DNA from 4 places in the Mesorhizobium sp. GW821-FHT04C10 genome. Region 4 is predicted to be linked to each of the others. Evidence: riboswitches for the same ligand, from Rfam matches in the RefSeq annotation. Region 4 holds a riboswitch; each other region holds the start of a gene.
What was found. A riboswitch is a leader RNA that binds a small molecule or an ion and turns the genes downstream of it on or off. The one in region 4 is predicted to bind cobalamin.

Region 1 (7,771 bases), 6.3 Mb from region 4:
GCTGCCCGTCGGCAAGGCGTTGCCGGGCCAGCGTCATCAGATCGATCATTTCGCCGACCGCCGGAACCCGAGGTGAGTGGATGTCGTAGACGCCCGGGCCGATCTCATTCGGATATTTGTGGGTCCGGAACGCGTCGAGAAGCTCCATTTTCGACCGCGACGTCTCGATCGAGATGACGTCGGCGTCCATCGCGCTGATCGCATCGAGGATGTCGTTGAACTCGGAATAGCACATATGAGTGTGGATCTGCGTGCCGTCTCCAACGCCTGACGATGCCAGGCGGAAGCACTCGACCGCCCAGTCGAGATAGGTCTGCCAGTCGGACTTGCGCAGCGGCAGCCCTTCGCGCAGGGCGGCTTCGTCGATCTGGATCATTGCCGCGCCCGCCGCTTCCAGGTCCACCACTTCGTCGCGGATGGCGAGCGCGATCTGGCGGCAGGCCACGCTGCGTGGGATGTCGTCGCGCACGAAGGACCAGTTGAGGATCGTCACCGGCCCGGTGAGCATGCCCTTGACCGGCCTGTCCGTAAGCGACTGCGCATAGTGCCACCACGAGACCGTCATCGGACGTGGCCGCGACACGTCGCCGAAGATGATCGGCGGCCGGACATAGCGCGAGCCATAGCTCTGCACCCAGGCATGTTTGGTGAAGGCAAAGCCGGCGAGTTGTTCGCCGAAATACTGCACCATGTCGTTGCGCTCGAACTCGCCGTGAACCAGCACGTCGAGGCCGATCTCTTCCTGCCAGCGGATCGCCGTCTCGGTTTCCTTCTTCAGGAAGGCCTCGTAATCGATATAGCTCAACTCGCCCTTGGCATGAGCGGAGCGCGCCTTGCGCACTTGCGGGGTCTGCGGAAACGAGCCGATCGTGGTCGTCGGAAAGTTCGGCAGGCCAAGTTTTCGTGCCTGCAACTCGCGCCGCTCGGCGAACGCGCCCTGCCGGCGCCGCATCGGCTCCGTGACAGCCAGCAGCCGGCCTTCCACCAGCGGATCATGCACCTTGAGCGATGTGGCGCGGGACTGGACGGCCTCGGCCGATGCCTGCAACTCCTTCGCAACCGCGCTCTTGCCTTCGACAAGCGCCTCCGCGAGCAGCGTCAGTTCGTCCATCTTCTGGACCGAGAAAGACAGCCAGGATTTGAGGTCCGCATCGAGCGTGGTCTCCAGCTCCAGATCGATCGGGACATGCAGAAGCGAACAGGAGGGCGCGATCTCGATGCGGTCGAGCGGCCAGCCGGCAACGACCGGGCGGATGCGGTCGAGAATGGCGGGCAGGTCGGCCCGCCAGACGTTGCGGCCGTCGATCAATCCGAGCGAAAGGACCTGGTCCTTTCGCGACAGGCGGGCAACGGGTTCCAACTGCTCCGGCGCCCGCACAAGGTCGATGTGCAGGCCGGCGACAGGCAAGGCCAGCGCCGTTTCCTGATTGTCGCCCAACGCGCCGAAATAGGTTGCCAGCATGATGTCGAGATCGGGAGCCGCCGCCGCGAACGTCTGATATGCCAGTTCGAGACCGATGCGTTCGGCAGCATCGAGGTCGAGCACGAGGCAGGGCTCGTCGATCTGCACCCAGCGGGCACCGGCCTGCGACAATTGCTTGAGAAGCTCGGCGTAAACCGGGAGCAGCCTTGGCAGCAACGCTATCGGGTCGAAAGTGCTGCCGCGCGCTTTGGCCAGCTTGAGAAAGGTGACCGGGCCGAGGATCACCGGGCGCGTACGGATGCCGAGGGCTGCGGCCTCGCGAAACTCGCTGAGCGGCTTGGTCGAACGGAGTTCGAACGTCTGGTCGGCGGACAGTTCGGGAACCATGTAGTGGTAGTTCGTGTCGAACCACTTCGTCATCTCAAGCGCGGCAACGCCGTGGGCGTGACCGCCATGGGCGCAAGCTTCATGGTCGTTGCCCTGATCGCCGCGCGCCATTGCGAAATAGACGTCGAGCGGAACCTCGCCTCCGTTCCAGCCATAGGCTTTCGGAATCGCGCCGACCATGATGGCCGTGTCGAGCACATGATCGTAGAGCGAGAAATCGTTCGAGGGGATTTTCGTGATGCCACGATCGCGCTGTTCGATCCAGTTGGCCTCGCGCAAGCGCTTGGCGGTTTGGAGCAGGTCTTCGGCCGAGCTCTTGCCCGACCAGTAGCTTTCCAACGCGGCCTTGAGCTCGCGATGCCGGCCGATGCGCGGAACACCGAGCGTGGCGGTCGGGACTGAGAAAGTAGACATTGCATACCCCATAAGGTTGGGGGCATGGGTCAAGCGGATGCATGCAGAACCAGCAGCGAAGGCCGCGGCCTGCAGGCTACCACCGGGACACCCCGCCCGTGGACGTTTCAGTTCGTCGGGGCAGGTCTCCTGGCTCACGGGTCGTCGCTTCTGTCCGTCTTCCCAGGCATTTGCCTAGTGACATCCTGGACAGCGGCTCGCCGCTCACAGTTGCGGGGGCAGCTCCGGCATCGCCATGGCACGGGCCATGCTCACCGGATTCCCTCTTAGCTCCGACCTCGATCAGGACCGGAGAACCACGACGCCACCATGTTCCACCAACACAGGCTTCATGTCAAGAAAGATATAAAGAGATGTTTATATCTTTACGTGTTTGTGACGCTATGATCGCTGGCGAATGCCACCAACATCGCCATGGTAATGGCGAGATGCGGTGTGCCAATATCGGCATTTGCACTGGTGGCTGGCCTGTGATCCAAGGCGACGATAAATCCCACGCTTTGCAGTTGGAGCGCTGAATGACCGGATTGACACGCCGCGGGCTCTTGAAAATGGCAGCCGTTGCTGGCGCCGGCGGGGTCGGGCTCTCGGCCATTGGCAGGCTCGGCAGCTGGGCCGCCGCCAGTCCTGAACCGGTGGTGCTGCAGACGGCGAAAATCCAGGCCAGCCTGATGGACGTCGGCCCGACCAACAATGTGCTGACCTATGGCAGCGCCGGAATGCCGCCGGTGCTGAGGATGAAGAAAGGCGAACCGTTCGCCGCGCGCCTGGTCAACGCCATCGACGATCCGACGACCATCCATTGGCATGGCATTCGTCTGCCCAACAAGATGGATGGCGTGCCTTTCCTGGTGCAGCCCTATGTCTACACCGGCGATCATTTCGACTACGCCTTCGCCCCGCCCGACGCCGGCACATTCTGGTATCACCCGCATTGCAACACGCTGGAGCAGATGGGCCACGGCCTGACCGGCGTGATCGTGGTCGAGAATCCGAATGATCCGAAATTCGACGCCGAGTTCGTCCTCAATCTGCGCGACTGGCGTCTTGGCGACGACGGCCAGTTCATCGATCAGTTCCGGCCGCGCGATGCCGCCAGGACCGGCACCTACGGCACGGTGCGCACCGCCAACTGGCTCGACCAGCCGCAATATGACGCGCCGGCCGGCGGGCTGGTGCGCCTGCGGGTTGCGATATCAGACGTTACCCGCATCTACGCCTTTCGGGTCGACGGCGCCGAGGCGATCGTGATGGCGCTGGACGGCAATCCGGTGCCGCAGCGTTTTTCGCCCGATGCCTTGCTGCTGGGGCCGGGCCAGCGCATGGAACTCGCCATCCGCATGCCGGACGAGGAGGGCGCGGTCGTCAGCCTGCGAGACGTCAGGGGCACCAAGCCCAAGGTGCTCACGACCTTGCGTGCGGTCGGCCGTTCGCTGAAGCGCGCCATTGGTGATGTTGCGCCGCTGGAGGTCAATCCGGTGGCGGAAGTGGATCTCACCGCCGCCCAGCATGTTTCGCTGGCGCTGAGCGCCACGGCGGAAAACGTCCCGAGCGACGGCATCTGCGGTTCGCTCGGCTACAGTTTCTGGGCCATCAACAAGGTGCCGTGGCCAGGCGATACATCCGATCCGACCGCGCCGCTGGCCGAGCTGAAGCTCGGCAAGAGCTATGTCATCGACATGGAGAACCTGACGCCGCAGTCGCATCCGATGCACCTGCATGGCATGAGCTTCAAGGTGCTGTCGTCCTCGACACGCCAAGTGCAGCCGCTGATTTCCGACACCTATCTCATCCAGCCCAACGAGAAGGTTCAACTCGGCTTTGTCGCCGACAATCCGGGCGACTGGCTGCTGCACTGCCACATCATCGAGCACCAGAAATCGGGCATGACGAGCTACGTCAGGGTGGCCTGAAGCCGAGCACCGTCGCCGGAGCCGCGTCGTCGGTGATCTACTTGCGCAGTTGCGCCTCGATCTCGTCGAGCACCTTGTCCTTGCCGATGCCGGTGAGGAAGGCGAGGCCCTTGATGACCGGCTTGGTCACCGAAGCCGAGATAGGGGTGGTGGCGACAATGAAGTCGACGCTGTCGGCCAGCCCCGGCACTTCGGTGGCTTTTGCCTGTTGCGCGTTGAAGGTCAGGCCGCGCTGCTTCATGGCCTCGGTGACGGCGACATTGACCGCCGTCGATGTTGCGATGCCCGTGCCGCAGGCAAAGAGAATAGTTTTCTGTCTGGACATCTCTTGCTTCTCCTTGGGTTATCAGCCGAGCACGGCACGTACGTCGTCAAGCGTCCTGGCGGACCTCAAGCCGTCCAATGCCTCTGGATTCTGGATGGTGGCCATGACGGACTGCAGCGCTTCAATCTGCTTGTCCTTGTCATTGATGGCAAGCAGGAAGACGAAGCCGACCGGCAGCTTCTCGTCGGGATCTTCCATGTTGGCGAACGTTACCGGCTTTCTCAGCGTGCCCATCGCGATGCCGGGCTTTAGCACATGCTCGGGATCGGTATGCGGCACCGCGACATTGTCGGCGCGCTCCAGCGGCAGTCCCGTCGGAATGGTCATTTCGCGGCGCACGACCGCGTCGGCATAGGAGCTTTTGACATAGCCAAGGCTCTCGAGCCGGCCGGCCAGGACGCGGATGATCTCCTCGTTGGTCGAGGCATCCGATCCGAGCACGACCGCTTCGGGATCCAGAAGCTGCATGAGGCTGTCGGACATGTTCTGCTCCGTCTATAAAAGTCGTGCGCCCGAGGAGGGCGCACGACCGTTTCAAATTCAAGGCGCGATGGCGCTTAGGCGGTGCCTTCGGCCGGCTCGTCCTCGGCGCCCGCTGCTCGTTCCCAGCCGAGCGGGTTGCGGCGGTAGAGGATGAACAGCGCGGCGATGACGACTGCGATCAGGATGATGCCGAGCAGCCCAAGTCCCTGGATCGCTTCGATGATCACATAGGGAACCCAGAGGAAGCCGTCGACCACCGAGGTGATCTGCAGCGCATCCGCCGGCAGTTTGAAGCCCGATGCGACGGCCGCGCTGGTGAACAGCGGCGCCAGCGCGTTGGCGACGTAGAAGCCGATGGCCAGCGTCACCGTGCCGATCACCACCATGCGGAACACATTGCCTTTGACCAGAGGCGCGGTCATGGCGACGATGAACGGGATGACCGCGAGGTCGGCGAACAGGATGACGCGGTTGCCCGGCAGGATCACCGACAGGATGATCGCGATGGGCACCAGGATCAGCGACGACGAGATCGCGGCCGGATGTCCGATCAGGATCGCCGAGTCGAGGCCGACGAGCAACTCGCGGTCGCCAGTGCGCTTGCGCACGAACTCCTGCGCCGCGTCGGAAACCGGAAGCAGGCCCTCCATCAGGATCTTCACCATGCGCGGCAGGAGCAGCATGACAGCCGCCAGTGTCATGCCGGTGCCCAGTACCTTGGCCAGCACCACGCTGAGATCACCGGCGTTGTAGAAGGCGATGGCGCCGAGCACGAGGCCGATGATCAGGCCGAGCACAACCGGTTCGCCGAACACGCCGAAGCGGCGCTCGATGGTCTCGGTGTTGATGTTGATGCGGTTGATGCCGGGAATGCGGTCCATGATCCAGTTCAGGATGATGGCGATCGGCAGGATCTGCGCCGAGGCGAGATGCGGCACCGAAATGCCGGGCACGCCGTAGAATTGCTGCACCGCGCGCGCCGACCAGTCGGCGAACAGCAGCGACAGGGCCGCGACCAGGGCTGCGATCGCAATGCCGTAGGCCAGATTGTTGGTGGCGGCGACGACGAGCGAGCCGACAAAGGCGAAGTGCCAGAAATTCCAGACGTCGACATTGAGCGTGCGCGTCATGCGCGTCAGCAACAGCACGATATTGACCAGGATGCCGACCGGAATGACCCACAGGCCGACCGATGAGCCGAAGGCGATCGCCGCCGCCGAGGGCCAGCCGACATCGATGATGTCGCGATGGATGCCGGTGTTGGTGACGATGGCCTTGGCGACGTCGCCGATCGACGTGAACATCAGCCCAAGCACAAGGTTGATACCGATGAAGGCGACGCCGATGGTGACGGCGGCACGGAAGGCCTTGCTGACCTTGGCACCCAAGACCACGGCTATGATGAAAATGACGATCGGCAGCAGGATTGTCGCACCGAGCGTGTCGATGGCCCCCTTCAGGCCAGCGAGAACTGTATCCATTCTTCCTCCCCTGGAGCGCGAGCCTACGCCTCGCAATGCTCCTTGATCTCATCCACGCCTTTGCCGCCAGTCTGGCGCAAAGGCACTCCCCAGATTGCCCGCGGCGAATGCCCGTCGACCTATCGGCTCGATGAACATTTGCCTTTGTCAGCAAACGAATGTTTTATTTAGACTGTTCACAACAATGTCAATTGGCAACCCTTTGGGCCAATCGGTCCGGGGAAGGTGCCTTTTTCGGGCATTTTGGGCTCGGAATCGCGGCTTGCGAGCGGTTTCATTGGCACACGCGACCGGTCCCTGCTAATCCGGCCGCAAATCAAGAAGCTGTGGACATCCTGCATGACCAATGTCGCCTTGACCGGCCTTGCCCGCGATCTCGCCCATCGTGCCGATGAGGGCCGCCCGGTGCGCATCGGCGTCATCGGTTCGGGCGAAATGGGCACAGATCTGGTCACGCAAGGCATGCTGATGCCGGGCATTTCGGTCTGCGCCGTCTCCACGCGGCGTCCCCACACCGCGCGCGAGGCCATTCGCATCGCCTATGGCGATGAAGCGATGGCGGTCGAAGCCGACACCGCGTCGAAAGTCACCGGTGCCATCGAGAGCGGCAGGATCGCCATCACCTCCAACGAGATGCTGGTCACCAATCCGCTCATCGACGTCGTCATCGACGCCACCGGCAAGCCGGGCGTCGCCGCCGATTTCGACCTGATGGCGATGGAGCATGGCAAGCATCTGGTGATGATGAATGTCGAGGCCGACGTCACCATCGGCTGTTATCTGAAGCAACAGGCCGACCGGCTTGGCGTGGTCTATTCGGTCGGCGCCGGCGACGAGCCGTCGAGTTGCATGGAGCTGATCGAGTTTGCTTCCGCGCTCGGCCTGACCATCGTCTCGGCCGGCAAGGGCAAGAACAACCCGCTCAATCGTGACGCCGTGCCCGACGATTATCGCGAGGAAGCGATCCGCCGCAACATGAACCCGCGCATGCTGGTCGAGTTCGTCGACGGTTCCAAGACCATGGTCGAGATGTGCGCCATCGCCAACGCCACCGGCCTGGTGCCCGACGTGCCCGGCATGCATGGCCCGAAGGCTGACCGCGACGACCTCGTCAAGGTGCTTATCCCGCGCGAGGATGGCGGGCTGCTCACGAAAAAGGGCGTCGTCGACTACACAATCGGCAAGGGCGTCGCGCCCGGTGTCTTCGTCATCGTCGAGGCGACGCATCCGCGCATCATCGAGCGCATGGACGATTTGCATATCGGCCACGGTCCCTATTACAGCCTGTTCCGGCCCTACCATTTGACATCGCTGGAAGTGCCGCTGACGGCCGCCCGCATCATGC
Region 2 (7,771 bases), 3.4 Mb from region 4:
TGCCAGAGGCCGCGCCGGCGCGCCGAGAGAAAACGCTCGGCGATGATTTTCGCGGCGGCCGGGTTTTCGCGCAGGATGAAGGCCCGAACTTCCTCGTCGCCGACATAGGCGTCGTGCACGGCCTCGATCAGCGCGCCCGAAATGGCATGGGTGGTCTCGGCGAAGCCGACCAGCCGGTCGACTGTCTCGGCGAATTCGGAGGCGCCGCGCGGGCCGTGCCGCATCTGTCCGGCAATGAAACGCGCGTTGACGGCGCGGGCGCGTACCACGCGCGAGATGGCCTCGCCGACCGAACGCGGCTTTGGCTTTTGCGGGTCCGTCGTGTCGAGGACGATGACGTCGGCATTCCGGCCAAGTGCTGCAAGTGCTGCCGAAAAGCCGCCGATGAAGGCGACGTCGGCGGAGCCTTCGAGAATGTCGCGGCCGGGGTCGTCGCCGGTGTGGACCAGCAGATCGGCTTCGGCGATGCGGGTTTCGAACGCGCCGGGCGCCGAGATACCTTCGCCGCCGGCACCGCCATAGGCATGCGAGGTGGCGTCGAGATAGGCGCGGCCGATTTCTTCGCGCGTCGCCCAGTCGCCGCTCGAGAGGAGATTCTCGACGCCGGCGCCATAAGTGCCGGGCGAGGTACCGAAGATGCGCGGGCTGATCCTGCCGTCGGCTCGGGTCCGGGCCGCGAGCGGGTTTTCCGAATCCTCTTCGTCACGCGCGGCGACCGCGTTGGCGGCGGCATCGATCAGCGCGATCTGGGTTGGGAACATGTCGCGGAACAGGCCCGATATGCGCCAGGTGACGTCGACGCGCGGCCGGCCAAGCGCCGCTGGCGGCAAGACCTCGATCCCGGTGATGCGGCCGGTGGCGGCATCCCATTGCGGCCGGCAGCCCATCAGCGCCAGGCCTTGGGCGATCTCTTCGCCGCCGGTGCGCAGCGAGGCCGAGCCCCAGAGGTTGATGACCAGCGAGCGCGGCCAGTCGCCATGCGACTGGAGGTAGCCGCGCACGACCTCTTCCGCCGCCGCCTTGCCCAGATCATAGGCAGTCGGTGTCGGCATGGTGCGTGGATCCGACGTGAACAGGTTGCGGCCGGTGGGCAGCACGTCGGAACGTCCGCGCGCCGGCGCGCCGGCCGGGCCTGCCTTGACGTGGCGGCCATCGAGCGCGGCGAGCAGCGCCGACCTTTCAGCCTCGGCACTTTGGCGGCGCATGGCGTCGGACTCATCGTCGGGCGCGCGGCCGTAGATATGCAACCCGTCCTTGATGGCGAAGTCCTTGAGGTCGCAGAGCCAGGCGTCGATGCGGCGTAGCGCCTCGTCGGGCGCGTCGGTCCTGGCGACACCGGCTTCCGAGGCAAGGCCGGTTTTTTGCGCCGTCTCGACGATCAGTTTTGCCAGGCGGTCGCGGCGGCGACGGTCGAGGCCGTCCGCCTGGGCATATTCGTCAACCAGGCGTTCGAGCTTGTGCTGGTCTTCGTCCAGTCCCGCGCCGGCCAGCGGCGGCGGCAGATGGCCAAGCGTGACGGCGGCGACGCGCCGCTTGGCCTGCGCCGCTTCGCCTGGGTTGGAGACGATGAAGGGATAGATGACGGGCAAGGGACCGGTGACGATCTCGGGAAAGCAGCTTTGCGAGAGTGCAACCGTCTTGCCCGGCAACCATTCCAGCGTGCCGTGCGCGCCGACATGGATGAGCGCATGGACGCCGAGGGATTTGCGCAGCCACAGGCCAAACGCGATCAGGGCGTGGCGCGGAGGCAAGGTTGGATCGTGGTAGTCGGCGCGGCGATCGGCGGAGCGGCCGCGATCGGGGGCGAGGGCGACCGTGATGTTACCGAAGGTCGCGGCGCGGAAGGGGAAGTGTTTTTTGCCTGTCTCGTATTCCGCTTTTCCCCAGGCCGCTTCAACGGCAGTCATTGCCTCAACCGGCAACTCCTTGGAGAAGCCGAAATAGTCCTCCAGCCCCAACCCCTGGCCGCCCGCATCCAGCAAATCCAGCAACCCACGCGGCGTTTGCGGAATCCCCTCAACCGCATAACCCTGCTCCTTCAGGTCATGCAGCATCGCCAGCACGCTGGACGGCACATCGAGGCCGACGGCATAGCCGGTTCGGCCCGGTGCGCTTGGATAGTCCGGAATCAGGATGACAAGTTTGCGCTCGGCGCGTGGTGCCCCCTGCAGCTTGATGAAGGCCACCACGCGGTCCGCCACCTGAACTACGCGATCCGGCTCCGGTCGGTTGGCGAAGGCGCGATGGCCAAGTGCCGGATCGACATCGCTTTCGCCCTTGAAGGAAATGGCGCCGGCGAGGATGCGGCCGTCCAGCTCCGGCAGCACGACATGCATGGCAAGGTCGGCGGGTGCCAGGCCGCGCTGGTTGTTTTCCCAGACGTCGCGGCGGGTGGTGGCGACGATGACCTGGAAGACGGGCACGCCGGCACGGTCGAACAGGGTTTCGACGCCGGGTTCGGCACCGGAGGCGAAGGCGGTCGCGGTGATGATGGCGGCGGGTTTCAGCGCGGCGAACGCGGTTTCCACAAAGGCGAGTGACGCCGGCTCTTTCAGGCTGGAGACGAAGATGGGGACCGGAAGCATGCCGCGTTGGCGCAGTGCTTCAAAAAGGGCATCAATCGGCGCGACATCGGCGGCGAGCAGCATCGAGCGATAGAAGAGGATCGGCACCACCTTTCCTTCCCCCTCGAGGGGAGGGTGGCCCGCAGGGCCGGCTGGGGTCGGGACCACCAGATGTGGCGTTTCTTTGAGTCGGCGCGTTTCAGAGAGGACCCCACCCCCGGCCTGCGGCCGGACCCACCCCTCGAGGGGGAGGGGGACGACGCCGCGGTTCGGCTCGTAGTAGCCAGCCTTCGGGACCGCGACTGGCTCAACAATGTCTGCCTGCGACCCCGCCAGCCGCGCCAGCCTCTGCACCAGCGCGCTCATATTGGCCGGGCCGCCTTCGCGGAAATAGCTGAGCAGCGCGTCCAATTCCTGGCGCGGCAGCGTCGAGGCTTCGATCAGCCTGAGGTCCTCGTCATGGCTTTCGCCGGGGAGCAGCGCGAGTTTAATGCCGCGTTCGCGGGCAATCGAGGCAAGCTGGTCGCAGCCATAGCGCCACCAGTCATAGCCGCCGAGGATGCGCACCAGGATGATCTTGGCGTGGCGGGCGACGCTGTCGACCCAGAGGTCGACGGACATGGGGTGCCGTAGGTCGCGCAGGGCTGCCAGCCGCATCGAGGGCAGGCGGCCGGCATCCGCCTTCCACGCCGCCGCAAGTCCGGCGAGATCGCTGTCGGTGAAGGACAAGGCCACGATATCCGCCGGCGTCTGCCGCAGATCGACCGGCTCGGCGAGATCGTCGAGCGAGGCGGAGGTCGTGGTGAGGATATGCATCGCGGTCTAGCGCGGGTCACCGCTTCACGGAAACGGCGAACCGCTCTATCTCCTTGTTTTTACGCAATTCCGGATGGAAAAACCGTGAAACACTTTTCCTGGAATTGCTAGTTTGCATCAGCCGGCGAGTATACGCTCGATTGCCGGGCGGTTCAGCCCCTTGAGGCCGATGACGACGAGGCGCGAGCGGCGGTCGTCCTCGACCGTCCAGGCGCGGTCATAGTAGTGATTGACGCGCGGGCCGACGGCCTGCAGCAGGAGCCGCATCGGCTTGCCGCCGACCTCGACGAAGCCTTTCACGCGCAGCACGTTCTCCTGTTCGGCAGCGGTGGCGACGCGCTTTGCCAACTCGTCCGGATTGGCGATCGAGGGGATGTCGACGATGAAGGTGTCGAAGTCGTCATGCTCATGGTCGAACGCGCCGTCATGATGGGATTTGCGGTTCTCGATATCGTCCTCGACGGCGAGACCGAGGCCGAGCAGCACCGAGGGATCGACCTTGCCATGCGAGGTCGGCACGATCTTCACGGCGCGGGCGGAATGTTCGTTGACGATGGCATTGGCGCGGGCCGAGCCGGCGGCGTCCATCAGGTCGCTCTTCGACAGGATGATCAGGTCCGCGCAGGCGATCTGGTCCTCGAACACTTCCTCGACCGGGTCGTCATGGTCGAGGCTCTCATCCCCGGCGCGCTGCGCCTGCAGGGCGTCCATGTCGTTGGCGACGCGGCCTTCGGCTAATGCGGGGCCGTCGACCACGGCGATGACGCCATCGACGGTGACACGGCTCTTTACCGTCGGCCACTGAAAAGCCTGGACCAGCGGCTTGGGCAGGGCCAGGCCCGAGGTTTCGATCAGGATGTGGTCGACCTTCGGCGTCAACGACAGGATCTGGTCGAGCGCCGGCACGAAATCGTCGGCCACGGTGCAGCAGATGCAGCCATTGGCCAGTTCGACGATATTTTCCTCCGGGCAGGTGTCGATGCCGCAGCCCTTCAAAATCTCGCCGTCAATGCCGATGTCGCCGAACTCGTTGACGATGATGGCGATACGCTTGCCGCCGGCGTTTTCCAGGAGATGGCGGACCAGCGTCGTCTTGCCGGCGCCGAGGAAGCCGGTGACGACGGTGCAGGGGACGCGGGATACGGAAGCGCTCATGATCAGTCCTTCAGCATGTCGAGGGGAGGGATGCGGGCAACAAGGCCGCGCTTGAGGGAATCGGGGCGGCCGCGCCACGGGATGAGGCCGTCGGTCGAGGTGGCGAAGAGTTTGGCGCCGGTGACGAGGTCGGCGCCGCTGGCCACGGTCAGGTCGCCGAAGACATAACTCCAGCAGCCATCGCGCAGGATCGCGGCGCTCAGCCGGCGCTTGCAGTTGCCGAGACATTCCACCGTGCGGACGCGGATGTTGTCATCGGCTGCGGCGCGGCGCGTGTCCTCAGCCAACAGTTCGCCGGCGCGGGGATGGGCGTCGGAACCGGTCTCGTCGCGACAGGAGGCGCAGACGATGACCGTGACGTCGGCCAAGGCTTCGCTGTCGGCGGACGAATTGTCCGCTGTGCCAGCCGAAAAACTGCCGTTCTGGTCCAAAAAGCCGGGCTCCTTGCCCGGAAACCCGCCGGGCGATCGGATTCTCTTGTCGCAGACGGCAGGTCTCCTGGCTCGCGGGTCATCGCCTTGGGTGCCGCCTTCCCGGGAAACTCCCAGTGGCTTTCGGCCTTGGCTCTTCGCTTACAGTTGCGGGGACAGCCGCGGATTTGAGATCGAAATCCCGCACCGCATTCCCTCTTAGCCCCTGCCGTTGCGGGCAGGGGACCGTCTGGACCGGATTTAGGCTTTTGCAGGCAGCGGTGTCAACGCACGGCTACGACACGGCGATGTCGGCCAGCGCCGGACCCAGATCGCCTGCCGGAGTCACGTCCATGCGTTCAAGGCCAAGCCAGCCCTGCATCTGCTTCAATTCCTCGAAGAGCTGAGCGGCGGTTTCAGGCGGCGCGCCGGGCTCGGGGTAGGCGGCATGGACGCGCAGGACGCTCGCCGGCCGGTCCGCCTTGAGGTCGACGCGCGCGACGATCCTGTCGCCAAGCAGGAAGGGGAGGACGTAATAGCCGTATTGGCGCTTTTCAGCCGGCGTGTAGATTTCGATGCGGTAGTGGAAATCGAACAGCCGCTCCGAGCGCGAGCGCTCGAAGACGACCGGATCGAAGGGCGCCAGCAAAGCACGCGCCTCGATTTTCCGGGGCAGGCGCGCGTCCTTGTGAAGGTAGGCCGGCTTGTCCCAGCCTTCGACGCGTACCGGCAGCAATTCGCCCGACTCGACCAGTTCCTCCAACCGACCCTTCATGTCGGCCGGCGACAGCCGGAAATAGTCGCGCAGGTCGCCCGATGTCGCCACGCCATGGGCGCGGGCCGAGATGCGCAGCAATTCGAGGTGCGCGTCCCGGGCCGGGGGCACCGGCAGGTCGAGGATCGCCTGCGGCAACACGCGCTCCGGCAAATCATAGAAGCGCTCGAAGCCGCGGCGGTGCGCCGTGGTGATGCGCCCGGCCCAGAACAGCCATTCGAAGGCATGCTTGGCATGGCTCCAGCCCCACCAGCCGCCCGAACCTTTCTGGCCTTCGAGCGCCGAAGCGGCGATCGGGCCGCGCTCGACGACCGCGCGGTAGATGTCTTCTATATAGGCGGCGTGTTCGCGGCCCCATTTGGCCAGTCCCAGATACATTTCATCGCCTTGCTCGGCTCGCTGCATGCGCCAGCGCATCAGCGGGTAGGTCTCGACCGGCAGGAACGAGGCCTCGTGCGCCCAGTATTCGAAGACTGTGCGTTTGCGCGTCAAGGCGGCATTGTCGAGCAGCGTGAGCGGGTAGGGGCCCAGGCGCGAATAGAGCGGCATATAATGAGCACGCACCACCGCACTGACGGAATCGATCTGCAGCAGGCCGGTGCGGGAGAGCACACGGGCGAAATGGCGGCGGTCAGGTGTGCCATTCGGGCGCGGATCGAGAAACCCTTGAGCGGCGAGTGCAATGCGGCGGGCGGCGGCAAGCGAGATTTTTTCCTTCATGCAGGCATCACTCTGAGGGGCTTCGGCTGTGGGTCGAGTCTTTGTCTGGGCAGGTTCTTGTCTTAAAACCGGGGTCCACTTTTGCGGAACCTGCGTGGTGATTCCAACCCATGCTAGCAGGGTTTTGGCGGCAACCATGTCAGGAGAGAAAAGTGGAGTAAAAAGCGAAGGAAATCAAACAGGAGCGGATCGGACCAGTTTCTCCGGATATGCCGTCCAGGTCGGCGTTTTGAACAAGGTTTGACTTGCTTCGCTGGAAGTGCTGCGCTAACCCTCGCCGCGTTGCAGCATAGGCCCCTTAAAACGGTTCAGCGGTTAAACTGTCACGCTTCCGCATTAAGGTCCGGTGCTGTAATCAAAGTGGATTGGCGCCAACGGAAAGCCGCTGCATGAACGCACTTCTCAGTTCGTACCTGCCTATCGTCCTGTTCATAGGCGTGGCACTGGTCGTCGGCCTGGCGCTGCTGGCCGCCCCGTTCCTGGTGGCCTACCGCAATCCCGATCCCGAAAAGCTTTCCGCCTACGAGTGCGGTTTCAACTCGTTCGACGATGCCCGCATGAAATTCGACATCCGTTTCTACCTGGTGTCGATCCTGTTCATCATCTTCGACCTGGAAGTGGCCTTCCTGTTCCCCTGGGCCGTGTCCTTCTCGAAGATCGGCATGCTCGGCTTCTGGTCGATGATGGTGTTTTTGGCAGTGCTGACCATCGGCTTTGCCTATGAATGGAAAAAAGGAGCGCTGGAATGGGATTGAACGACAGTTCAGGCACCCTCGTCGCGCCGAAGCCGAAGGGCATTATCGATCCCAATACCGGCAGGCCGGTGGGGGAGGACGATCCCTTCTTCCTCGAAATCAACAATGAGCTTGCCGACAAGGGCTTTCTGGTCACCTCGACCGAGGCGCTGATCACCTGGGCGCGCTCGGGCTCGCTGATGTTCATGACCTTTGGTCTGGCGTGCTGCGCGGTCGAGATGATCCACACCTCGATGCCGCGCTACGACTCGGAACGGTTCGGCGTCGCGCCGCGCGCGTCTCCGCGCCAGTCCGACATCATGATCGTCGCCGGCACGCTGACCAACAAGATGGCGCCGGCGCTGCGCAAGGTCTACGACCAGATGCCGGAGCCTCGCTACGTCATCTCGATGGGCTCCTGCGCCAATGGCGGCGGCTACTACCACTATTCCTATTCGGTGGTGCGCGGCTGCGACCGCGTCGTGCCTGTCGACATCTATGTGCCCGGCTGCCCGCCGAGCGCCGAAGCTTTGCTCTACGGCATTCTTCTCCTGCAGAAGAAAATCCGCCGCACCGGCACGATCGAACGGTAAATCC
Region 3 (7,771 bases), 6.3 Mb from region 4:
TCAAAGGCTTCGTAGGCCACCTTGAAGGCCGTGCCGTAGAGGTCGTGCAGGTCGGGCGTTTCATCAGGCGAGAACAGCGTCCACTCGGCATCGGCTTCGACGCGGCTCATGAACAGGTCCGGCACCCAGTTGGCGGTGTTCATGTCATGCGTGCGGCGGCGGTCGTCGCCGGTATTTTTCCTCAGGTCGAGGAACTCCTCGATGTCGACATGCCAGGTCTCGAGATAGGCGCAGACCGCGCCCTTGCGTTTTCCGCCCTGGTTGACGGCGATCGCCGTGTCGTTGGCAACCTTCAGGAACGGCACGATGCCCTGGCTCTCGCCATTGGTGCCCTTGATGTGAGCGCCGAGGCCACGCACCGGCGTCCAGTCATTGCCGAGCCCGCCCGAATATTTGGCGAGCAGCGCATTGTCCTTCACGGCCTTGAAGATGCCGTCGAGATCGTCGGCGACCGTGGTCAGGAAGCATGACGACAGCTGCGGCCTGAGCGTACCCGAATTGAACAGCGTCGGGGTCGAGGCCATGAAGTCGAAAGACGACAGCAGGTCATAGAATTCGATGGCGCGCGCCTCGCGGTCGATCTCCCTAATCGCAAGCCCCATGGCGACGCGCATGAAGAATGCCTGGGGCAGTTCGAAGCGCTTGCCGCTGGTGTGCAGGAAATAGCGGTCGTAGAGCGTCTGCAGGCCGAGGAACTGGAACTGCAGGTCGCGCTCCGGCTTCAGCGCAGCGCCGAGGCGGGCGAGATCATAGCGGCCAAGTTCGGGATCGATCAGTTCGGCCTTGATGCCGGTGGACATACATTGCGGGAAATAGGAGGCGTAGCGGCTCGCCATCTCGGCATGCGTCGCCTGTTCCGCCCTGCCGGCGACAAAACTCAGCGCCTCGCGCCGCAGCCGGTCGAGCAGCAGGCGGGCGCTGACGAAGGCATAGTTCGGTTCGGTCTCGACCAGCGTGCGCGCCGCCAGGATCGGCGCCAGCGACAATTCATCCAGCGTGATGCCGTCATAGAGGTTGCGCCTGGTCTCGGTGAGGATGGTTTCAGCTGAAACCGCTTCCAGGCCGGCGCAGGCCTCGTCGATGACCCGACGCAGCCGCGCCTCGTCGAGCGGCGCCAGGCTGCCGTCGTCCGCCTTGACCTTGAGCACCGACGACGACGCGTCCGCCACGCTCGCGCTGTGGGCCTGGCGGTCGCGACTGCGCTCCTCGCGGTAGAGCACGTAGGCGCGTGCCACCTTGTGGTGTTCGCTGCGCATCAGCGCCAGTTCGACCTGGTCCTGGATCTCCTCGATGTGGAAGGTGCGGCCAGCGTCCGCACGGCGGGTGAGCGCTGCCATAACCTGCGCGGTCAGTTCCTCCACGACGTCATGGACACGCCGCGAACCGGCGGCCACCGAACCCTCGACCGCCAGAAAAGCCTTGGTCAGCGCAACCGCGATCTTGGTGGCGTCGAACGGCGTCACCGAGCCGTTGCGGCGGATGACCTGATAGGCCGGCCGCGCAGGCTGGGCCGATGTATCGATGCGAGAGAAAGGAACCCGATCGGTCCCGTTGGTGTGGATGGTGGAAGTCGCCGGCATCATGATCCCCGATTGGTTGGAGACGGAGGCCTTGGCGCACGCATGCCTGAGTGACGGCCGGAGATTCGGCCGCAGCAAGCGCACCACCGGGACACCCCGCCCGTGGACGTTCAAATTCATCGCGGCAGGTCTCCTGGCTCGCAGGTCGTCGCTTCCGTCGGCCTTCCCAGCGCGTCCACGCCAGTGGCATTACTCGACTTAAGCTCGCTGCTTACAGTTGCGGGGGCAGCGCCGGCATTGCGAAGAATCGCTCACCGGCTTCCCTCTTAGCTCCCGAATCCAAACAGATTCGAAAGAACCACGATGGCTATATGTAGCGTCTCCGGACCCCAACCTGTCAATGGCTTGACGATTCGAATTTTGGATCGTCAACAGGGCGTCGACCCTAAGCCTTGTCGACGCTCGCCAGGAAGCGGGCGAAGATTGGATCGAAGCGGCCGGGCGAATCCCAGAACGGCGCATGGCCTGAATCGTCGAGCAGATGCGCCTTGCCTTCCCACAGGTTGGAAATTTTCACGGCCGCGACGAAATCGGTGTTGACGAACGGTTCGTCGATGCCGTTCAGAACGGCGATGGGCGGCGTCTTGCCGGCGACGATCTCGCGCTGGTTGCGGCCGGTGCCGGCCGCGAATTTCTCGAACATCAGGCGCCGTGCGCGACCGTCAGTGCGTGCGACAGTGTCGAGGAGAAACGGCTCGAACGGCTCACCGCAGGTGCTGCGCGCATAGGCCTCGACATCGGCGGCAGTGAAACTTTCCTGTCCGGCAAGGTGCATGTGCGGGCTCGGTTTGAAGCCGTTGCCGACCTCCGAGGGCGCCACTGGCGGGGTGCCTGTGATCATCAGGCCGAGCAGGCCGGGAAAGCGGTCGATCATCTCCAATCCGATATGGCCGCCAAGCGACCAGCCGAAGACGATGGCCTTGTCGATGCCGAGCAGCCCGAGCACTTCGGTCATCGCATCGGCATAGCCCTCCATGCTGTAGGAGCGGTCCGGATCGATCGCATCACCTGATGCCCCGTGGCCCGGCAGATCGGGAGCGATGATACGGTAGCGCTCGCCCAGCTGGCTCTCGAGCTGGTTGCGGAAAACAGCTCCGGAAGAGGAATTGCCGTGGATCAGCAACACGGCGGTGCCTTTGCCACCGGTCTCGCGAACGGCGATCTTGCCGTGGCTGGTTTCAAGGGTCTTCTGCGAGATCGTCATGGTCCGCTCCGTCTGGAATTGCCTTGTTTTAGTGCAGATGCGCAGCAAAGCGCCACGGCTTCCATACCTTTTGCGGGAACCGTCTTCCCGGTCAGGCTGCGTTGAAAAATCCTTTTCAAATAAGAACAATTATGCGTAGATTGTCAATTATCCAACTCCCGATGAACGGGAGGAAAACAGGGAACCGCACGATGAAATTCAAATCCGCAGGCAACAGAATCCGCCATATGCTGATGAGCAGCGCGCTGATCGGCGTGTTTGCCACGGCGAGCGCGCCCGCTTTCGCCGACGTCGTCAAGATCGGCCTGCTCGCGCCTATCACCGGGCCCGCCGCGGCGGACGGGCAGGAATTCCAGCGCGGCGTACAGATGGCGATCGACGAGGCAAACGCGGCCGGCGGCGTTGCCGGCAACACGTTCGAACTGGTGGTCGGCGACGTCAAGGATCAGTCCGCTGGCAATGTCACCAGCGCGGTCGAGCGCCTGCTTGGCGATCCCGGCGTGCAGTTCATGCTCACCGGTTACGCCAGCTTGACGAATTTCGAGATCGACAACATGGCCGAGGCCGAGATGCCCTACATGCTCGCGGCCACCTCGCAGCAGACCAAGGATATCATCGCGCCGAACCCTGACAAATACATGTGCTGCTGGTCGCTGACGCCGTCCTTCGACGCCTATAACACCGACGTCACCCTGTTCGTAGAGAAGCTCGCGGCCGACGGCAAGATCACCTTGCCGACCAAGAAGGTCGCCATCATCTCCTCGGACAACGCCTATTCCAAGACCATCTCCGAAGGCATGAAGAAGACCTTCAAGGAAAAGGGCTGGACCATCACGGTCGACGAGATCGTTCCGTTCGGCGAAGTGACCGACTGGCGCTCGATCCTCGCCAAGGTGCGCGAGAATGTCCCGGACGTCGTCATCAATACCGACTATCTGCCGGGCAATTCGGCATCCTTCCTGAACCAGTTCCTCGAGCAGCCGACCAAGAGCCTGGTCTTCCTGCAATATGCGCCGAGCGTTCCGGAATTCGTCGAACTGACCGGCAAGAAGTCGAACGGTGTGATCTACAATCTCCTGGGCGGGGCGCTGACGACGCCGAAGAACCCGCGCGCCGACGAGGTGGCGGCCAAGTTCAAGGCGAAATACGGTGTCGAGAGCGGGACCTACGGCGTCGGCCTCTACGAAATGACCAATGTCTATTTCGACGCGGTCAAGAAGGTCGGCGGCGCATCGGACCATGCCGCGATCATGAAAGCGCTGTCGGAGACCGACAAGCAGGTCGCCGAGGGGCGGCTGAAGTTCGATCCCGCAACCCACCTTGCCACGCAGGGCGACGACTATATCCCAATCACCTTCTTCCAGATCTGGGACGGCCAGCGCACGCTGATCTCGCCGGAGAAATACGCAACAGGCGCCTTCAAGCCACAGCCCTGGATGCAGTGACGGATGGCCCTGCTTGAACTGGACGACGTGTCGAAGGCCTTCGGTTCGCTGAAGGCCGTCGATGGCGTGTCGTTCAAGGTCGAGGCCGGCGAGATTTTCGGCATCGCCGGCCCGAACGGCAGCGGCAAGAGCACGCTGTTCAACATCATCACCGGCATCCCGTTCGGACCCGACCGGGGCCGCATCCGCTTCGACGGGACCGCCATCAACGGCAGACCAGGGCACGCCATCGCGCGCCTCGGCCTTGCCCGCACCTTTCAGCGCGAGACCTCCTTCGACGGGCTGACCGTTTTCGAGAACGCCTTGATCGGCGCAAGCTACGGCAAGCAGGAAAAGACGGCCGCGGCCGCCCGCGAAGCCGCCGCCGAAGCGCTGGAGTTCGTCGGACTGGGCTCCGCGTCGTTCGGGCGGGTGGCCGGCGAACTGTCCGTCTTCGAGCGCAAATGCCTGATGCTTGCGACCGCGATCGCCATGCAGCCGCGCATGCTGTTGCTCGACGAGCCGGCGTCGAGCCTGACCAAACCCGAGATCGAGACATCGATCGGCCTGATCCGCCGCACCGCCGAACGCGGCATCACCATCCTCCTGATCGAGCATGTGCTGACCTTCCTGATGAGCCTGTCGCAGCACCTGCTGGTGCTCAACAATGGCCGCGTACTCGCCGCCGGCGAACCGGGGAGCGTGATCGCCGACCAGCGCGTCATCGAAGCCTATCTCGGAACCAGGAGGGCGGTGGCGTGAATCCCATTCTCACCGTCGAGGGCGTGACCGCAGGCTATGGCCGCGTCACCGTGCTGCACGACATTTCGCTGGAGGCAGGCCGTTTCGGCAATGTCGGCCTGTTCGGGCCCAACGGCCATGGCAAGACGACGCTGCTGCGCGCCATCTCCGGGCTGTTGCAGCCGAAAAGCGGCCGCATCCTGTTCGACGGGCAGGACATCGCCGGCCGTAGCGCTCGCGCCATCGTCGGCACCGGGCTGATCCATGTGCCGCAAGGCAACCGGCTGTTTCCCGACCTCTCCATCGCCGACTGCATGGCGCTGGGCGCCTATTCGTCGCGCGCCCGCCCGCATGAGGCCGAAAACCGCGAGAAGGTGGTCAAGCTGTTCCCCAAACTGGCCGAACGCTGGCGCCAGCGCGTGCGCACGCTGTCGGGCGGCGAGCGCCAGATGGTGTCGATCGGCACGGCGCTGATGAGCCATCCGCGGCTATTGATCCTCGACGAGCCGACGCTGGGGCTGGCGCCCAAGATCAAGGACGAGCTCTGTGCGTCCGTCATGGACATTTCGCGCGGCGGCGTGCCGCTGATCGTCGTCGAGCAGGACATCGAATTCCTGCTCGAACTGACGCAGCAACTCTATCTCGTCAATCATGGCGCGGTGGCGACCGAGATCAAGCCGGGCGAAAGCCTCGACCACGGCGAGATCATGTCGATGTACTTTGGCCACTAGAGCGGGATGCAATTGAATTGGCTCCGGCATCCCGCTCTATCGGTTTGTTTTTGCCGCATTTCTGCGACGCCAAGCGATGCCGCTTGGCTGCAAAATGCTTGAGGATCCGAACATGAGCGCATTGGCGGAAATCCTGTTCGGCGGCCTGTTCCAGGGCTCGCTCTACGCCATGATGGCGGTTGGGCTCGCCCTGGTCTGGACGACGATCGGCGTGTTCAATTTCAGCCATGGCGTGTTCATGATGCTGGGCGCCTACATCGCGTGGCAACTGGTCGAACTCGGCCTGCCGGCAGCGGTGGCCTTTCCGGTTGCCGTCGTCGTCATGGCCGGCGTCGGCTGGATACTGCAGGCGAGCGTCGTGCGGCCGCTGATCGGCCGGCCCAACATCGTGCTGGTCGTCGTCATCACCACGCTTGCCGCCGGCTCGCTGATCGAGAACGGCGCCCTGACCATCTGGGGGCCGCGTTCGAAGCAGATCCCGGCGCTGATCGACGGCAATGCCACCATCGGCGGCGTCGGCGTTTCGCTGCACCAGATCGCCATCATCGTCATCACGCCGCTGATCCTGGCGGCCCTGTGGATGTTCCTCAACCGCACGCGGCTCGGGCTGGCGCTGCGCGCAGTGGCGCAGAACGAGGATGCCAGCCATCTGGTCGGGCTGAACGTGACCGCGCTCTATGGGCTGGCCTTCGCCATCGCCGCTTCGCTGGCGGGGCTGGCCGGCATCTTCATGGGCGGCTATCGTTTCATGTCGCCTGTCATGGGCAGCGACCCGCTGCTCAAGGCGCTGATCGTCGTCGTCTTCGGCGGCATATCGAGCATATCGGGACCAATCTTCGCCGCTTACCTGATCGGCTTCTTCGAGGCCGCCTGCAGCTACTATTTCGGCCTCTACTGGACGCCGGCATTGCTGTTCGGCGTGCTTATCCTGACCCTGATGGTGCGCCCCGAGGGCATCTTCGCCAGCCGCTCGCGAGGCCTCGCATGACCGACACGACCTCGACGATGGCACCAGTCCGCACAGCAGCGGCAACCCCGATCGCGCCGGGCCGCACGCCGTGGAAGCATGAGGCCGTCGGCTTCGTGCTCGGCTTCGCGCTGCTGGCGCTGCTGCCGCTGGTCTTCGGCGACACCTATGCCCGCCACATCCTGATCATGGCCTTCATCTATGCCATCGTCGCCTCGAACTGGGACCTCAGCCTCGGCTATGGCGGCGTCTTCAATTTCGGCCATCTGGCGCTGTTCGGCATCGGCGTCTATACCTACAGCCTGTTGACCAAGCTGGCCGGACTCGACCCCTGGGTCGCGCTGTTTGCCAGCGGCATCATCGCCACGCTGGCGGCGATCCTGGTGACCATCCCGATCCTGCGGCTGAAAGGCATCTACATCATCCTGGTGACGTTCGGCTTCGCGCAGCTGGTGATGCAGGTGATCCTCAGCCAGTCCGACATCACCGGCGGCACGCAAGGCATCGTGCGCATTCCAGGCCTCTACTGGTTCGACCACAACATGGTCCGCGACGGCAAGTTCGCCTATTTCTACATCGCCCTGGCGCTGCTCGTGGCAAGCACTTTGTTCCTGCGCGTGTTCGTGCGCTCGCGTGCCGGCGCCAGCATCGTGGCGTTGCGCGACAATGAGGAATACGCCATCAGCCGCGGCATCTCGATCGTGCGCCAGCGCATGCTGACGCTTGCGGCCAGCGCCTTCTTCACCGGTGTTGCAGGCGCCTTCTATGCCGCTTACCAGCGCAATGCCTCGATCGATGTCTTCGGCATGAGCCTGGCGACCATCATCCTGTCGATGGTGCTGCTCGGCGGCACCAGCACCATCTATGGCGCCATCATCGCCTCCTTCGTGCTGACCGTCTTTGCCGAGTGGATGGCCGATTTCGGGGCATGGCGGCCGATGATCACTGCGGTGCTGATCATCGGCGTGATGCTGGCCTATCCGAGCGGGCTGGCCGGCATGATCAAGGCCGCATGGGGTGCCGTCGCCGGGCGGATCAAACGCCCGGCCTGAGTGCCCGAAACAGCAGCGCTGCTCAGCGGACGCCGCACCAGTCGATCACCGAAGCGGCAATCACCTTGGCGG
Region 4 (7,771 bases):
CGAACACCGTCAGTTCGACCTCGCCGCTCTTGACGGCGGGATGGTCCTGCAGCGCTGCCACCCAGATCTGCATGAACTCCGCATTCAGCCCGTAGGGCGCGGCGCCGATCTTGATCTTGTCCTGGGCCATGGCTGGCGCGGCCAGCAGCGCGGTCGCGGATGCGAGCGCGATCATCCATCTTTTCATTTCGTTACCTCCACCTTGAGTGAGCGACCGACATGGTTCGCCTTGCAACGGACACGCCTGACGCAGGTCCGGTACCGGAAAGGGGCCTAGGCCCCGTAGTTTCGCTTCTGGTCGAGCATCACGGCGCCGACGATCAGGGCGCCCTTGAGGACCTGCTGGTAGTAGGATTGGATGCCCATCAGATCGAGACCGTTGTTCATGACGCCGATGATCAGCGCGCCGATCAGCGTGCCGGTCACCCGGCCGACGCCGCCCGACAGGCTGGTTCCGCCGATCACCACCGCAGCGATCGCGTCGAGCTCATAGGCTATGCCGGCCTGCGGCAGCGCCGACCCGGTGCGGGCGCTGAGCAGCATCCCGGCGAAGCCGGCAAGGCCACCGGAAATGACATAGACGAGGAACTGGATGCGGGTGATGTTGATGCCCGAGGTCCTGGCCGCGTGCGGGTTGCCGCCGACGGCATAGATGTAGCGACCGAAACGCGTCCGATTGAGGATCCACCACGACACGGCGAACACGACGGCAAGAATGATGACCGGCGCCGGTATGCCGAACACGTCGCCGGTGCCGATCCAGCGGAAAGCCGGTGTCAGCGCCGGAACCGGACGGCCGCCGCCATAGATGAGGGTCATCCCGCGCGCCGCCGAAAGCATGCCGAGTGTCGTCACGAAGGCCGGCACCGAGAAGCGCGACACGATCAGGCCCGAGACCGCGCCGCAGGCAATGCCGACCAGCAGGCCGATGCCGAGACCCAAGGCGACCGGATAGGGCGCGCCGGCGACGCCGGCGGTCGCCGAACTGGTCATGAAGCTGGCGCTGACGATGCCGGCGAGCGCGACGACGGAACCGACCGAGAGATCGATGCCGCGGGTGAGGATGACGAAGGTCATGCCGATGGCCAGAACACCGTTGATCGATGTCTGCAGCAGCACGTTGGAGATATTGCCGGCGGTCAGGAAGAACTCGTTGGAGACCGACAGCGCGGCCACCAGGATCAGGAAGGCAAGGAAGATGCCGTATTCCTGGATCAGCAGCCGGCGCTGCTCGGAACCGAGCCAGCCTTGCATCGTCTTCTTGTCGCCAACCGACATTCCTGGCTCCTTTGCCGCCGAACCGTGTCCCTGTTCAGGTCGATAGGTGGACGAGGGATTGCGCATCCGTTTCCTCCCGACTGAAGATCCCGGCGCTTCTGCCGGCCCGCATCACCATGATCCGGTCCGAAATCCCGAGAACCTCATCGATCTCGGAAGAGATCATCACCACCGTGCCGCCGGAGGCGGCGAAGTCGCAGATGATCCGGTAGATTTCACGCTTGGCGCCGACATCGACGCCACGGGTGGGCTCGTCGAGCAACAGCACCTTCGGGTCGCGCAGGAACCATTTGCCGAGCACCACCTTCTGCTGGTTGCCGCCCGACAGGCCGGAGACCGGCATGGTGTCGCGCGCCGCCTTGATCTGGAACCGCTCCCGCATCCGGCGGCTTGCCTCGGCCTCGCGCGCCCGGTCCATGGCGAAGGCGGGGCTCATCTCGGGCAGGCTGGCCATGCAGATGTTGGCGCGCACGGAATCGGAAAGATTGAGGCCGGTCAGCTTGCGGTCCTCGGTGACCAGCGCCAGGCCGTGCGCCATCGCATCGGCCGGTTTCGCGATGGCGACCGTTTTACCGTCGATGGCGATGGTTCCTGCCGAAGGCCGGTCGAGCCCGAACAGGCAATTGAAGATTTCCGTCCGTCCGGCACCCATCAAGCCGTAAATGCCGAAAATCTCGCCCTTGCGTGCTGAGAAGGAGATGTCCTCGATCTTGTTCGGGCAGGTCAGCCCGGCAATTTCGAGTCCGGTTTCCTCGGTCGGCGTGTTGGTCTTGACGTATTCCTCGGACAGCTCACGACCGACGATCATGCGGATCAGGCCGGGTCGGTCGATCTCGGCAAGCGCCCCGCTGCCGACATAGGAACCGTCCCGGAAGACGGTATAGGAATCGGCGACCTGGAAGATCTCCGACAGGCGATGCGACACGTAGACGATGCCGCGGCCCTGTCTTTGCAGGCGACCGATCGCGGCGAACAGGTGCTGCGCCTCCCGCTCGCCGATCGCCGACGTCGGCTCGTCCATGAAGATGACCTCGGCGTCGTGGCTGAGCGCCTTGGCGATCTCGACCAGCTGCATCTGCGCGACCGAGAGGTTCATCATGTATTGGGTGGCTCGAATGTCGAATTCGAGGTCGTCCAGAAGCTTCTGCGCGGCGCGGTTCATGGCGCGGAAATCGATGCCGCCAAACCGCGCCTTGGGCTCGCGGCCGAGATAGATGTTCTCGGCGACCGTCATGTGGGGAACCGGGCTCAGTTCCTGCTCGATGATGGCGATCCCCGAGGCCAGCGCGTCGGCGGGGCTGGCGAATTCCACCTCCTTGCCGCGGCGGCGGATCGAGCCGGCATCGCGCCTTTGGATACCCATCAGGATCTTCAGAAAGGTCGACTTGCCGGCACCATTGCCGCCGCAAAGCGCATGGACCGTGCCGGCGCGAAGCTCAAAGCGGCCGTCGCGCAAGGCCGCGACGCCACCAAAGGACTTCTTCAGCCCTTCCACTTCGAGCAGCAGTTCCACCATCGTCCTCCCATGACTTCGGCGATCCCTGTCGGATGCCGATCGGCACGTGTGACCTCCCGCCCAAATGCCGATGCTGACAATAGTCAAGTTGCAATCGACAAATGTCAAGTGATGCGCAAATTTTAAAATCTGTAGACCGGAGGCGACGCGCTGGAGTTCGAAAAGGCATGGAAAAACAGAGGGCTACTGTGCTCGCCCTTATAAGGAGCTAGCTAGACGGGAGATGGCGTTCACGGGTTTGTTCCGCCGGTGATCCAGGACGGAAGAGCTGTGAGGGCGAACCGTCAACCGCGTTGCGGCTTGTCAGGCGCGGTCGGCTGAGCAGAGAGGAGCTCCGCCGAAAACAGACGGGAGGTAAGGGCGCCGCAGGCCACGACGATGACACCGTCCCGTGCCCCGAGGCAGGCACGAAAGCGCGTCCTCGGTCCCGGTCTCGTCTTGTCCGGCCCCATCGCGCCACCAAGCACGGCACCCGGTCGTCGCCGGAGCGGCCGAGGACCATGCGGCGCGGGTCCGACCCGATATTGTCTACGCCTCGATTTCGAGAGCCGATAGCGGCTTCGAGCAGCAGGCGAGGATGAAGCCGTCGTCGATCTCGTGATCGAGGATGCCGCCATTGTGGCTCATCTCGACGGCACCGGAGACTTTCTTCACCTTGCAGGTTCCGCAAAGGCCGAATTCGCAGGCCGCGGGTATCCGCACGCCGGAGGCACGCGCTGTCTGCAGCACGGTCTGGCCGGCGACGCATTCGGCGTCGACGTCAGAAAGCGCGAAGCGGATCGGCGTTGCGGCCTCGACGGGAACGGCCACGCCATCCTGCGGCGGCGTTGCGAACGGCGCCGGGATTTCCTCCACCGCCGGTGCGGCAAAGCTTTCCTGGTGGTATTTCGTCATGTCGAAGCCGGCGGCTTCCAGCATGCCGCGCACGGCGCGCATGAAAGGGTCCGGACCACAGCAGAAGATTTCGCGTTCACGGAAATCGGGCGCCAGCAATGGCAGCCGGATGGCGTCGATGCGCCCCATATGGCCATACCAGCCCTCGCGGCTTGACCGCTCCTCGATCATGAAGCCCAGCGACAGGCCCGGCATATGACTGCCGAGCAGCTCCAGCTCCTTGCGGAAAATGATCTCTTCGGCGCGACGCGCGCAATTGACGAAGCCGACATCGGTCCATGGCGCGCAGTCGTTCAGCCAGCGCAGCATCGACATCATCGGCGTCACGCCGGAACCGGCCGAGATGAACAGGTATTTGGCCGCCGGATGGCTGTGCAGCGAAAAGTCGCCGCTCGGCCCATAGGCCTTGACGTGCGAACCGGGCACGAGGTGATCGAACATCCAGCGCGTGCCGATGCTGCCGGCCTGCGCCTTCACCGTGACCGCGATCGAGAAGGGCCGCGACGGCGAGGAGGACAGCGTATAGGTGCGCATCAGCGGCCCGTCCGGCGCAGGCAGTTCCAGCGTCACGAACTGGCCCGGCTTGTAGCGGAACCAGGTCTGGTTGTCGGATCGGAAAGTAAAGGTCTTGACGTCAGGCGCCTCGTCGCTGACGCCGATCACTTCCAGCACCTGCAGCCTGTCGTTCCAGGGGGCCATCTGATCGAGATGGCGATAGAGGCCAAGGTCGGTCATCGCATTCATCCCTCAACCTCTCAGGCGACGCTGCGCAACGCCGGCCGGCCGCCTTCGGCGAGGCGCGGACCGATGAAGCGGGCGTACCAGTCGACGAACTGGATCACGCCGCCCTCGTGAAGCTCCGAATAGGGGCCGGGCTCATAGGCCGGCGACAGGATGCCGAGGGCATTTTCCTCGACGATGCGGCGGTCCTGATCGTTGGTCTCGGTCCACACATGGGTGAGCTCGGCAAGATCGTAATCGACGCCCTCGACCGCATCCTTATGCACCAGCCATTTGGTCGTCACGGCGGTTTCGGTGGCGCTGATCGGTAGCACGCGGAAGGTGACGGCATGGTCGATGAGGATATGATTCCAGGTCGTCGGGTAGTGATAGTGCATCAATGTGCCGATACGGTCGGCCGAGACGCTGTCGGAAAGGTTCTTCTTCACCGCCCGCTTGCCGTTCATCGTGTAGCTGACCGCATCGCGCAGCAGCGGCGCCCGGGTGGCGCGGTATTGCCCCGCCGGGTCGATGCGGAACTTGCTCGGCAGGCCGGCCGCTTCGCATTTGGCCCAGTGCGCCAGCATCTCCGGATCGCTGTCGGCGCCTTGCACGCCGGTCACGGTCGGTGCTTCCGGGAAGGTTTTGCACAGCTCCGGGTGATTGCCCGCGCAGTGATAGCACTCGCGGTTGTTTTCCCAGACGAGCTTCCAATTGCCCTTTTCGACGATGGTGCTCTCGAAGGCGATCTTTGCCTCGCTGAGTCGGTGCGGCTTGAGATAGGGTTCGATCATCGCCCGCATCGGGGCGAAGTCGGCTGGATCCTTCGCCAGGCAGATGAAGATGTAGCCGGCGACGCTCTCGCAGGCGACCGGCTTCAGCCCGAACTGGCTCTTGTCGAAGCCGTCGGCCATCTGGCGGGCAAACAGGAGGCGACCGTCGAGCTCATAGGTCCACTGGTGATAGGGACAGACCAGTTTGGCGGCCGTGCCCTTGTCCGTGTTGCAGACCCTGCTGCCGCGATGGCGGCAGGAATTGTGGAAGGCGTTGATCTTGCCCTGCTGATCGCGCACCAGCACGACCGGGTAGTCGCCGATCTGTACGGTGATGAAGCTGCCGGGCTTGGGCAATTCGCAATCATGGCCGATGAAAAGCCAGTCGCGGTACCAGATCAGCTCCATGTCGAGCTTGAAATAGTCCGGGTCGGTGTAGAAAGGCTGCTCGAGCGAGAAACCCTCTCTGCGGCTGCTCAAGAGCCTCAGCATATCGTTGCGCACATCCATGTCCTGTCCTCGTGTTTAAGGACTGACTATGGTGGTGATGGAGGAAGGATCGGATGCAGTCCCCGGCGAAGCGCCTGTCATGCACTATCCACCTCTTGACCGCCCACCGCGATCAGTCGAGTTCAAAAATCTCGGGCTGGTTTCCGGGCTCTGGAGTGTCCTTTCGGACGGTCGCGACACCTTCCCAGGCTTTCGCCCAGTGGTCTCCCGTTGCGACTTGAACTCCACCACCGTTGCGGGGGCAGCGCCGGACTTTGACCGGCTTCCCAATTCTCCGCCCCGTCGTCACGAAGCGGCACCTGAGATGGCCATGATCTAATCACGACAGCGCATGCGACATCGGCATGAAAGCGACATCGCATCCATGTGGCGCGACACGCTTCAGCAACGATCGAGTCAGGAAGAACGGCCACGAAACGCGTCTCGGTGACGACGATGCCGGCTATCGAAATCGCCCCGGAACCGAAGCAAAAAGGGTTAACGGTTTCGAAAAGTGACTATTAGCAGATTCTAAAATCGAACCGAACGGTTCGTTTCTGTTGACGGTGCGTACAGCACGCTGTGAACGCTGAGCCGTCGATACACCAGGTGATCGTATTGCTGGTTTTATCTAATCGATTGATATCAAAAAGAAAAATGTTTGCAGTGGAATGCCTTGGTACAATTTCAAGTGGTGGATTCTTGGTCCACACGGAACAACTTCGTGATTGGAAACGGCCACATGGCTTTCCCACATCGGGGCTGTCCGAACGACGCGATTTTAATCCCAAGACACGCCGCTAGACGGACGGGAAAATACTGGAGTACCAAAAATGAAAAAGATTGTTCTCACTGCCGCCGCCCTTCTGGCCATTTCCGGCAGCGCCTTCGCTGGTAGCGATCACTATGGTTCGAATGCCGCTGCAGCCACTGCTGCCGTCGACAATTCGTACACCGCTTCGACCAAGAAGTCGGAACCGGCTGCTCAGGCGCCTGTCACGGGTGCCGATCGCAACCTCTTCGGCAACAACTAACAGTCGATTTCCAGCAGGCGGTGGCCCTGGCTCGCCGCCTTGGCGGAACTCGAAGAATTCAGGAGACTTGAAATGAAGAAGATCATCCTTGCTGCCGCCGCCGTTCTGGCTATCTCCGGCAGCGCCTTCGCCGGCAGCGACAACTACGGCTCCAATGGCGCCAACCAGCCCGCTGTCACTTCGACCGACAGCTCGTACACCGCTTCGATCAAGAAGTCGGAACCGGCTGCCCAGACACCTGTCCAGGGTGCCGACCGCAACCTCTTCGGCCACTAACGGCCGATTCTCCGGGGTGGCGGGCATGCCTGCCGTCCCGTTGAAACTTGAAATTCAGGAGACTTGAAATGAACAAGATCATCATCGCCGCCGCCGCCGTTCTGGCTCTCTCGGGCAGCGCTTTCGCCGGAAGTGACAACTTCAACTCCAATGGCGCCAACCAGCCTGCCGCGACTTCTGTCGACAACTCGCGCACGGCTTCGATCCGCAACGGCGATTCGCCCGTCTACAAGCTGCTCAATTCGTCGGGCGATGTGCAGAAGTCCGCGCCCCAGGGCGCCGACCGGAACCTCTTCGGCCACTAACAGCCAAAGTCGATCGTAAAAGAGAGCGGCGGGCCTTGCCCGCCGCTATTTTTGTTTCTGCCGTCGAGACGGGCTTCTTAAGCGGCCTTTGCTTCCGCTTCATGCAGCGCGAAGGACCGCCCGTCCGTGTCGAAGATATGCAAGTCCTCGGCATTGGCGGTCAGCCGCAGCGTCGAGCCGCGCTTGACCTCGACATTGCCCGGCAGCTTGGTCACCAGTGGCAGGTCGGCGCGGCCGATGTCGACATAGACCAGTTGAACCTCGCCGAGCTGCTCGACGTAATCGACCGTTCCCTCGAACAGATAGTCCGCGCCGGTGGCGATGATCAGGTCCTCCGGCCGCACGCCGAAGCTTACAGCCGCACCCTTCGCCGAGGCCGGCGTCGTGATCGGCACCGTAGCCTTGCGCCCGCCGACATGGCTGACGACGGTAGGGCTGCCTGATTTGTCGATCGTCGCCGGCAGGATGTTCATGGCCGGCGAGCCG

Region 1: another riboswitch for cobalamin. It lies ahead of metE (5-methyltetrahydropteroyltriglutamate--homocysteine S-methyltransferase); the one in region 4 lies ahead of AC07UC_RS01985 (aromatic ring-hydroxylating oxygenase subunit alpha).
Region 2: another riboswitch for cobalamin. It lies ahead of AC07UC_RS18485 (DUF1636 family protein); the one in region 4 lies ahead of AC07UC_RS01985 (aromatic ring-hydroxylating oxygenase subunit alpha).
Region 3: another riboswitch for cobalamin. It lies ahead of AC07UC_RS32260 (ribonucleoside-diphosphate reductase subunit alpha); the one in region 4 lies ahead of AC07UC_RS01985 (aromatic ring-hydroxylating oxygenase subunit alpha).

What each region holds. Positions count from the first base shown of each region.
Region 1 covers NZ_JBWKTL010000001.1:6,734,649-6,742,419, reverse strand. The annotation lists gene metE (5-methyltetrahydropteroyltriglutamate--homocysteine S-methyltransferase) at 1-2,224, opposite strand, end outside; cobalamin riboswitch at 2,327-2,540, opposite strand; gene AC07UC_RS32215 (multicopper oxidase family protein) at 2,743-4,137, shown strand; gene AC07UC_RS32210 (PTS sugar transporter subunit IIB) at 4,175-4,462, opposite strand; gene AC07UC_RS32205 (PTS sugar transporter subunit IIA) at 4,484-4,945, opposite strand; gene AC07UC_RS32200 (PTS galactitol transporter subunit IIC) at 5,020-6,426, opposite strand; gene AC07UC_RS32195 (NAD(P)H-dependent oxidoreductase) at 6,766-7,771, shown strand, end outside.
Region 2 covers NZ_JBWKTL010000001.1:3,819,468-3,827,238, forward strand. The annotation lists gene cobN (cobaltochelatase subunit CobN) at 1-3,380, opposite strand, end outside; gene cobW (cobalamin biosynthesis protein CobW) at 3,498-4,535, opposite strand; gene AC07UC_RS18485 (DUF1636 family protein) at 4,538-4,966, opposite strand; cobalamin riboswitch at 5,007-5,211, opposite strand; gene AC07UC_RS18490 (winged helix-turn-helix domain-containing protein) at 5,241-6,440, opposite strand; gene AC07UC_RS18495 (NADH-quinone oxidoreductase subunit A) at 6,830-7,195, shown strand; gene AC07UC_RS18500 (NuoB/complex I 20 kDa subunit family protein) at 7,186-7,767, shown strand.
Region 3 covers NZ_JBWKTL010000001.1:6,749,499-6,757,269, forward strand. The annotation lists gene AC07UC_RS32260 (ribonucleoside-diphosphate reductase subunit alpha) at 1-1,580, opposite strand, end outside; cobalamin riboswitch at 1,687-1,898, opposite strand; gene AC07UC_RS32265 (alpha/beta fold hydrolase) at 1,966-2,784, opposite strand; gene AC07UC_RS32270 (ABC transporter substrate-binding protein) at 2,976-4,229, shown strand; gene AC07UC_RS32275 (ABC transporter ATP-binding protein) at 4,233-4,970, shown strand; gene AC07UC_RS32280 (ABC transporter ATP-binding protein) at 4,967-5,680, shown strand; gene AC07UC_RS32285 (branched-chain amino acid ABC transporter permease) at 5,793-6,668, shown strand; gene AC07UC_RS32290 (branched-chain amino acid ABC transporter permease) at 6,665-7,699, shown strand; gene AC07UC_RS32295 (M20 family metallopeptidase) at 7,722-7,771, opposite strand, start outside.
Region 4 covers NZ_JBWKTL010000001.1:440,096-447,866, reverse strand. The annotation lists gene AC07UC_RS02005 (substrate-binding domain-containing protein) at 1-187, opposite strand, end outside; gene AC07UC_RS02000 (ABC transporter permease) at 274-1,278, opposite strand; gene AC07UC_RS01995 (sugar ABC transporter ATP-binding protein) at 1,313-2,791, opposite strand; gene AC07UC_RS01990 (FAD-binding oxidoreductase) at 3,323-4,423, opposite strand; gene AC07UC_RS01985 (aromatic ring-hydroxylating oxygenase subunit alpha) at 4,444-5,691, opposite strand; cobalamin riboswitch at 5,809-6,009, opposite strand; gene AC07UC_RS01980 (DUF680 domain-containing protein) at 6,504-6,704, shown strand; gene AC07UC_RS01975 (DUF680 domain-containing protein) at 6,777-6,980, shown strand; gene AC07UC_RS01970 (DUF680 domain-containing protein) at 7,049-7,285, shown strand; gene AC07UC_RS01965 (ABC transporter ATP-binding protein) at 7,363-7,771, opposite strand, start outside.